One region of the Caballeronia sp. INML2 genome, then DNA from elsewhere that is predicted to be linked to it. Evidence: predicted binding sites of a transcription regulator. Region 1 holds the regulator's gene; the other holds the start of a gene.
What was found. Region 1 encodes LexA, which represses DNA repair genes until DNA is damaged. Its sites were predicted from a motif close to ACTGTATNNNNATACAGT; they were not measured.
Positions count from the first base shown of each region.

Region 2: imuA (translesion DNA synthesis-associated protein ImuA) is a predicted target of LexA. The motif match lies at 1,327-1,344, and genes of this name have one in related genera.

Region 1 covers NZ_JALQDH010000017.1:6,234-9,731, reverse strand. The annotation lists gene cysT (sulfate ABC transporter permease subunit CysT) at 1-385, opposite strand, end outside; gene NCT32_RS06515 (sulfate ABC transporter substrate-binding protein) at 477-1,511, opposite strand; gene lexA (transcriptional repressor LexA) at 1,770-2,447, shown strand; gene NCT32_RS06505 (hypothetical protein) at 2,654-2,980, shown strand; gene NCT32_RS06500 (DUF2939 domain-containing protein) at 3,081-3,498, shown strand, end outside.
Region 2 covers NZ_JALQDH010000094.1:1,124-4,621, forward strand. The annotation lists gene flhC (flagellar transcriptional regulator FlhC) at 16-600, opposite strand; gene NCT32_RS31120 (flagellar transcriptional regulator FlhD) at 603-902, opposite strand; gene imuA (translesion DNA synthesis-associated protein ImuA) at 1,357-2,064, shown strand; gene NCT32_RS31130 (DNA polymerase Y family protein) at 1,988-3,472, shown strand; gene NCT32_RS31135 (error-prone DNA polymerase) at 3,477-3,498, shown strand, end outside.

The sequences.
Region 1 (3,498 bases):
GCCCGATCCAGCCGTTGCCCGCATAGACCGCGGCAAGCGAGATGCCCGCGACGGAAGTCGGCAGCGCAAACGGCAGATCGACGATCGCATCGACGATGCGCTTGAACGGAAACGTGTAGCGCACAAGCACCCACGCGACGAGAAAGCCGAACACCGCGTTGATGAGTGCGCCGCCGAGCGCCGCGCTGAACGTGAGCCGATACGACGCGAGCACGCGCGGCGAGGTCACCGCGCGTACAAACTGCGCCCAGTCGAGCGTCGCCGTCTTCGCGAAGGTGGCGGCGAGCGGAATCAGCACCACGAGGCTCAAGTACGCCACCGTGATGCCGAGCGTCAGGCCGAACCCGGGAAGCGCGCTCGGCTTCTTGAATGTGAGGGTCGTCATCCTTGATTGATCCTTTTTTGCGCCGGGGTGAGGCGCGTTGCTGCTTCGGGCGCGCGGCGTCATGGATGCGCCGCGTCGCCCGCTTCTTCTGTTACTGCGGTTGATAGATCGAATCGAACACGCCGCCGTCCGCGAAATGCGTCTTCTGCGCCTTGGTCCAGCCGCCGAACGTGTCGTCGATGGTGTAGAGCTTCAGCTTCGGAAACTGCTTGGTGAGTTCGGCGGGCACCTTGTCCGAGCGCGGCCGATAAAAGTTGCGTGCGGCGATCTGCTGTCCTTCGTCGCTATACAGGTACTTGAGATAGGCATCGGCGAGCTTGCGCGTGCCGTGCTTGTCGACGACCTTGTCGACCACCGCGACCGGCGGTTCCGCGAGGATGCTCACCGTCGGCACGACGATCTCGAACTTGTCGGTGCCGAACTCTTTCACCGAAAGGAACGCTTCGTTTTCCCACGCGATCAGCACGTCGCCCTGGCCGCGCTGCACGAAGCTCGTCGTGGCGCCGCGCGCGCCGGAATCGAGCACGCCGGCATTCTTATAGAGCTTCGTCACGAAATCTTTCGCGGTCTGCTCGTTGCCGCCCGGCTTGTGCTGCGCATACGCCCACGCCGCGAGGTAATTCCAGCGCGCGCCGCCCGAGGTCTTGGGGTTCGGCGTGACGATCGACACGCCGGGCTTCGTCAGATCGTCCCAGTCCTTGATGTGCTTCGGATTGCCTTTGCGCACGAGGAACACGATCGTCGACGTGTACGGCGACGCGTTGTCCGGCAGGCGCTTTTGCCAATCCGCGCCGACGAGTCCCTTGGAGGCGAGCGCATCGATGTCGTAAGCGAGCGCGAGCGTGACGACGTCGGCCTGCAGACCGTCGAGCACCGCGCGAGCCTGTCCGCCCGAGCCGCCGTGCGATTGCTTGAAGGTCACCGTCTCGCCGGTATCGGCCTTCCACTTTTTCGCGAACGCCTGATTGAAGTCCTGATACAGCTCGCGGGTCGGGTCGTATGAGACGTTCAGAAACGACGTCTGCGCGAAGGCCGACGCGGCCATCCCAACGCCCGCCGCCGTCAGCGCCGCCGCCGCGAGCAGGCGCCGCGCGCCTTTGCCCAATCCCAGTCTGATGCTTTGCATTCCCCGTTCTCCGTCTTATCGAATTGACGGAATCAGTCTATCGAGGCGTCTATATGATTAGAAATAATCGTTATTCACTTTTTTATACGTAAAACTGCTAAGAACGATATTCCTGGATGGAAAAAGCGATCGCGGCCGCGAAGCGTGCGCGCGGCAGCCGCAGACGGGCGAACTTAAAGTAAAGCTTGAAAAGCGCGAAATACTGTATAAAAATACAGTCACCTGTCCATCCATACAGTGCACCAAGGGCCCGAGCCAGTGACCAAGACATCAAAACTTACCGCGCGGCAGCAGCAGGTGTTCGAACTGATCCAGCGCGCGATCGACCGCACGGGCTTTCCGCCGACGCGCGCCGAGATTGCGGCGGAACTCGGCTTCAGCTCGGCGAATTCCGCAGAGGAGCACTTGCGGGCGCTGGCGCGCAAGGGCGTGATCGAACTCGCGGCGGGCTCGTCGCGCGGCATCAGGCTGCTCGGCGATGCCTCGCGCTCCGATCGTTCGGAGGACATGCCCCATCAATTCACGCTGCCGCATCAGAGCATCATGCAGCTGTCGCTGCCGCTCGTCGGGCGTGTCGCGGCCGGAAGTCCGATCCTCGCGCAGGAACACATCTCGCAGCATTACGCCTGCGACCCCGCGCTCTTTTCCAGCCGGCCGGACTATCTGCTGAAAGTGCGCGGCCTCTCGATGCGCGACGCCGGCATCCTCGACGGCGACTTGCTGGCCGTGCAGAAGCGCACCGAAGCGAAAGACGGACAGATCGTGGTCGCGCGTCTCGGCGACGACGTGACGGTCAAACGCTGGAAACGCCGTCCGGACGGCGTCGAGCTCATCGCCGAAAACCCGGATTACGAGAATATTTTCGTGCGCTCCGGCAGCAGCGATTTCGCGCTGGAAGGCATCGCGGTCGGGCTGATTCGTTCAGGCGAGTTCTGAGGTCTCCGCGCGACATGGGCGGGAAGCGAAAGTCGGAGGCAAATCATTCGCTCACTTTCGCAACGGGACAAGAAATGTCTCATTGACATCGCAAGATAGCCTCACCAACCGCTTTCGACGTTCAGTCGAGCCGGTTCAAACATAACAAGCATGACGGCCGCCGTGCGCGGTGCGCCGCGGTGCGTCCTATCGTCTGGAGAGTCATCATGGAACGTTTTGCCCGGCTGCTGCCCTTCCGTCAATTCGGCCGCCTGCGCCATCTGCGCGCGCTGATCGCCTGCGGCATGCCGCGCGCCGAAACTACGTCGGATCTCTTCGACGAAATGCCCGCGCTGCCGTCCCAGCAGCCGGCTTTCGCGCGCGTGTCGTTGAACAGCACAGTGCATGCGGAGCCGGAACAGCGCGCGCCGGTGCGTGTCTATCGCGGCCAGTCACGCGTGATTCTGGTAGGCAAGATCGACGAAGTGTCGCGCATGATCGACCGTTGCATCGCGGAGGAAAACGCAGGGCTCACCGGCGGCATCCTCGCCTGAAACGAGGCGCACCGCCCGCAGAATGTGAATCAACGGGATTTATCACGCGCCTGCGAGGTCAATTTCAGATTCACGTTTTGCAGAGAGGCTTCGCCGTCGCATGTCCCGCACTAGCCGCTCCGTCGCCGCCGCAGTCCTCGTCCTGATTCTCGCCGCGGCGCTCGCTTTTATCTATGCGTCGCCTTACATCGCGCTGAACCGCGTAAAACGCGCAGCCGATGCGCGCGATGCGCAGACCGTCAACGAGTACGTCGATTTTCCCGCGCTGCGCGCGAGCCTCAAGGAGCAGGTCGGCGCGCTGCTCACGCGCCGCGTCGATATACAAAAGAGCAATCCGCTCGCGATCATCGGGGCGATGATCGGCGCAGCGCTCGTCGGTCCTCTGGTGGACTCCTATGCGACACCGGACGGCGTCGCGGCGATTCTGAACGGCATTCCGCCGCGCGGCGATCCGGGCGAGCAGCCGCCGCCGGCCGGGAGCGGCTCATCGGCGGCGCACCCGGACGCGCCGGCCCCCG
Region 2 (3,498 bases), on a different contig from region 1:
CTCGCGGATAAACGCTCAGGCCGCCTTTGCCTGCAAGGCGGCGTCGCGCTCGAGCGCGGCTTTTGCGGCCGCCTTCGTCTTGCCTGCTCGCGACGGCGGCTGGCAAATGCCGCACACCATCGAATGCGACGGCTCATGGGCGTGCGTGACGAACTTGCCGCGGCAACGCGTGCAGCCCGCGAGACGCAGGATGCCGGCGTCCTTGAAACGGATGAAGGTCCACGCGCGCGTCAGGTCCATCTGCAACGGCTCGCCGATCATGTCGAAATGCTCGGCGTAGAGCGAGTACGCACGAGTCAGTAGATCCACGCGGTCCAGCCCTTTGCTGTTCGCTTCCAGGAAGGCGTAGACGTTCGCAAACATCGACGTATGGATGTTCGGCGCCCACGTCAGATACCAGTCCTCCGAGAACGGCAGCATGCCCTTGGGCGGCGATGCACCCTTCACTTCGCGATACAGGCGAATTAGCCGTTCACGCGAAATCGTCGGGATTTCCGATTCCAGCACTTGCATGCGCGCGCCGAGCTTGATCAGCGCGATCGCGCGCATGACTTGAGCAGCTTCGGCAGCCAGGCTTTTGGAGGAAACGGTCGTGGTCATGGTTAGGCCGCCAGCAGAGCGTCATTGGTGGCGGTCGAGATCGAAGCTTCGTTGCTGCGACCAGCGAGGCCCGCGAGCATCGCATCGGCGCTCATGCGGAAAAAGCACAGCAATTGTGACGACGACGCGAGCTTTTCCGTTTGCGCCGGCGAGAGCTTGAGCAGCGTATCCGCCATTTCCGCGGACAGACCCAAATGCGACCGTGCCGCCTCGCAATCCGACGCCAGGACGCGTCGCGCGAGCATCAGGTACGACAGGTTTAATTCGCGGATCGAACCAAGGTCAGAAGAGGCGTGGATCATGGCGGCGGACTAGGTAGTGAGTTCGGCTTGCTCGTTGGCGCCGTTCGTCAGGGCGCGAGTGAATTGTCTGACTACGGACCGTCGTTTGCAACATTTAGTTACACGCGGTAGTCGTTTTCTACAGCAAATACGTCTCGCGCAATCGTTCGCGAAGGAAGTTTTATTTCCTTCTTTTCGATGTATGTCATATGCGTATTAACCAATCCAGGTGATCAAGACCGGATAGATATTGCTCAGCGGCATGCCGCTTGCAGCTTCCTTTCTGGTTCGCGCCGCGCGTGCGGAACGACGATTTCGGTAACGTCTACTCGATAAGGAGTTACCCGACTGATGCGCGAAAACGACAGAGTTACCTTCGCGATCGAATCAGACCCGGGCCGCTGACTTAGACCCCCGACCGTTCGCTGCCCGCATCGTGTAGACTACTGTACAAACATACAGTACGGGGTTGAACATGGGAGCGTTGGCCCTTGAAGACATTCATCCATCGATTTGGCGCGGCTCGCAACTGGCTTCTGCTCGCGTGAACGTCGTGCCGTGTGGATCTGAGACGCTTGCCGCAAAACTTCCGGGAGGCGGTTGGCCCAAAGGCGCGCTCACCGACTTACTGGTCCAGCAGCCCGGCGTTGGTGAGATGCGATTGCTGTTGCCGGCGCTCAAGGCTGTCGCGCAACGACGCATTGCTTTCCTGCAGCCGCCTCATCGCTTTCAACCCGAAGCAGCGGCGTACTGGGGCCTGCCTGAGACGTCGATTAACGTCGTGCATGCCCAGAAGACCGCCGATGCACTCTGGGCGGGCGAGCAGATCCTTCGCGCGGGTACGTTCGGCGCGTTGATCTTCTGGCAAACGCATGTGCGACCGGAAGCGCTACGCCGCCTGCACCTTGCCGCGCAGACGAGCGAATCGCTGTTCTTCATGGTGCGGCCGCTCGCTGCCGCGAGCGATACGTCGCCTGCCCCGCTTCGCATTGCTGTTCGCCCTGCGCGCGACAGCGTTTCATTGGAGTCTGTGAAGCGCCGCGGCCCGGCGCGTGATGAGCCGCTTGTCGTTGGATTGACCCATTCGCCTATCCTGTTGAATCGCCATGCAAGTGTGGATCGGCGTGTATCTGCCGCACCTCAGCCGAGAAGTCTTCCAGCCGAACTGGTCGTCCACGAGTGAGGCGGGCTTGGGGTCGGGCGTGGGCTTAGTCGTGCTCGACCACGAGCGTGTCGTTGCGCTCGATCAGGCAGCGCACGAGGCGGGTGTTCGCATCGGCATGCGCAAAGGCGGCGCTCTCACGCTCGCGCCCGATGCGCGCATTCACGACAAAGACGAACTGAAGGAGCAGCAGGCGGTCGCGGACGTGTCCACCGCCCTCATGCAGTTCAGCCCGCAAGTGTCGATCGCTGAGGAGCAGACGGTGCTGGTCGACGTCTCCGCGAGCTTGCGCTTATTCGGTGGCGTTCGCGCGCTCAGACGCGCGATCCGCGCCTCGCTCTCCGCCTTCGGCTTCACGGCGCGGATGAGCGTCGCGCCCACTGGCCAGAGTGCATGGCTCATGGCCCGCTATCGCGGCGGCCGACGTCTCTCCATCCGCTCGCTGATGCGTCAATTGCCGCGCTTGCCCGCCCTGCTCGTTCTTGAAGCCCGACGCTACGCCGACTGGTTCGACGGCCTCGGATGCACGAGCGTCGCGGACCTGCGGCGCTTGCCGCGCGCCGGTCTGAAAAAGCGCTGCGGCACGGCGCTACTGGATACGCTCGATCGCGCCGTTGGGGAAGCACCCGAACTCTACGAATGGGTCCAGACGCCGCCGTCGTTCAACGCTCGCATCGAATTACCCGATCGCGTCGAGCACGCGGAAGCCGTCCTCTTCGTGGCGCGCCGGCTCATCGTGCAACTGACCGGCTGGCTCGCGAGCAAGCAACTGGCACTCACGCGCTTTTCGATCGACCTCGAACATGAACGAGGGCGCGCGGCGTTGCCGCCAACGACGATTGAGGTGGCGCTCGCCGAGCCGACGTGGCACGAGGAACACCTGACGCGCTTGCTCAAAGAACGGGTTGGACGCGTCGAGTTGGCGGCCGCGGTCATCGCTGTGCGACTTGAAGTGAATGACGTTGAAGCCGCCGAGCCGCCGTCCGACACGCTATTCCCCGAGCCGGGCGGCAGCGCGGCCGACCACAACCGGCTAATGGAGTTGCTCGTCGCGCGTCTTGGCCACGAGAACGTCTTGCGCGCGGCACCTGTGGCCGACCATCGGCCCGAGATCGTATCGAACTGGGTGTCGGTGTCGAGCGATGTGAAAGGCTGTCCGCTGCCCGGCGATCAGCCGCGCCCTTCATGGTTGCTTGAAACGCCCATCCAGTTGATGACGCGCCAGCACCGGCCGTTCTACGGGAGCCCGCTGCGTACCGTATCGCCCGGCGAGCGCGTTGAAGCGGGATGGTGGGGCGGCGAGCTCGTCACGCGCGACTACTTCGTCGCGGAAGCGGACGACCATACCTGCTACTGGATCTACCGCGAGCGCGTCGGTAGCCGCGCCGCAGAAGATCCTCGATGGTTCCTGCACGGCCTTTTTGGGTGAAGCAATGGACGTGTACACCTCCATGC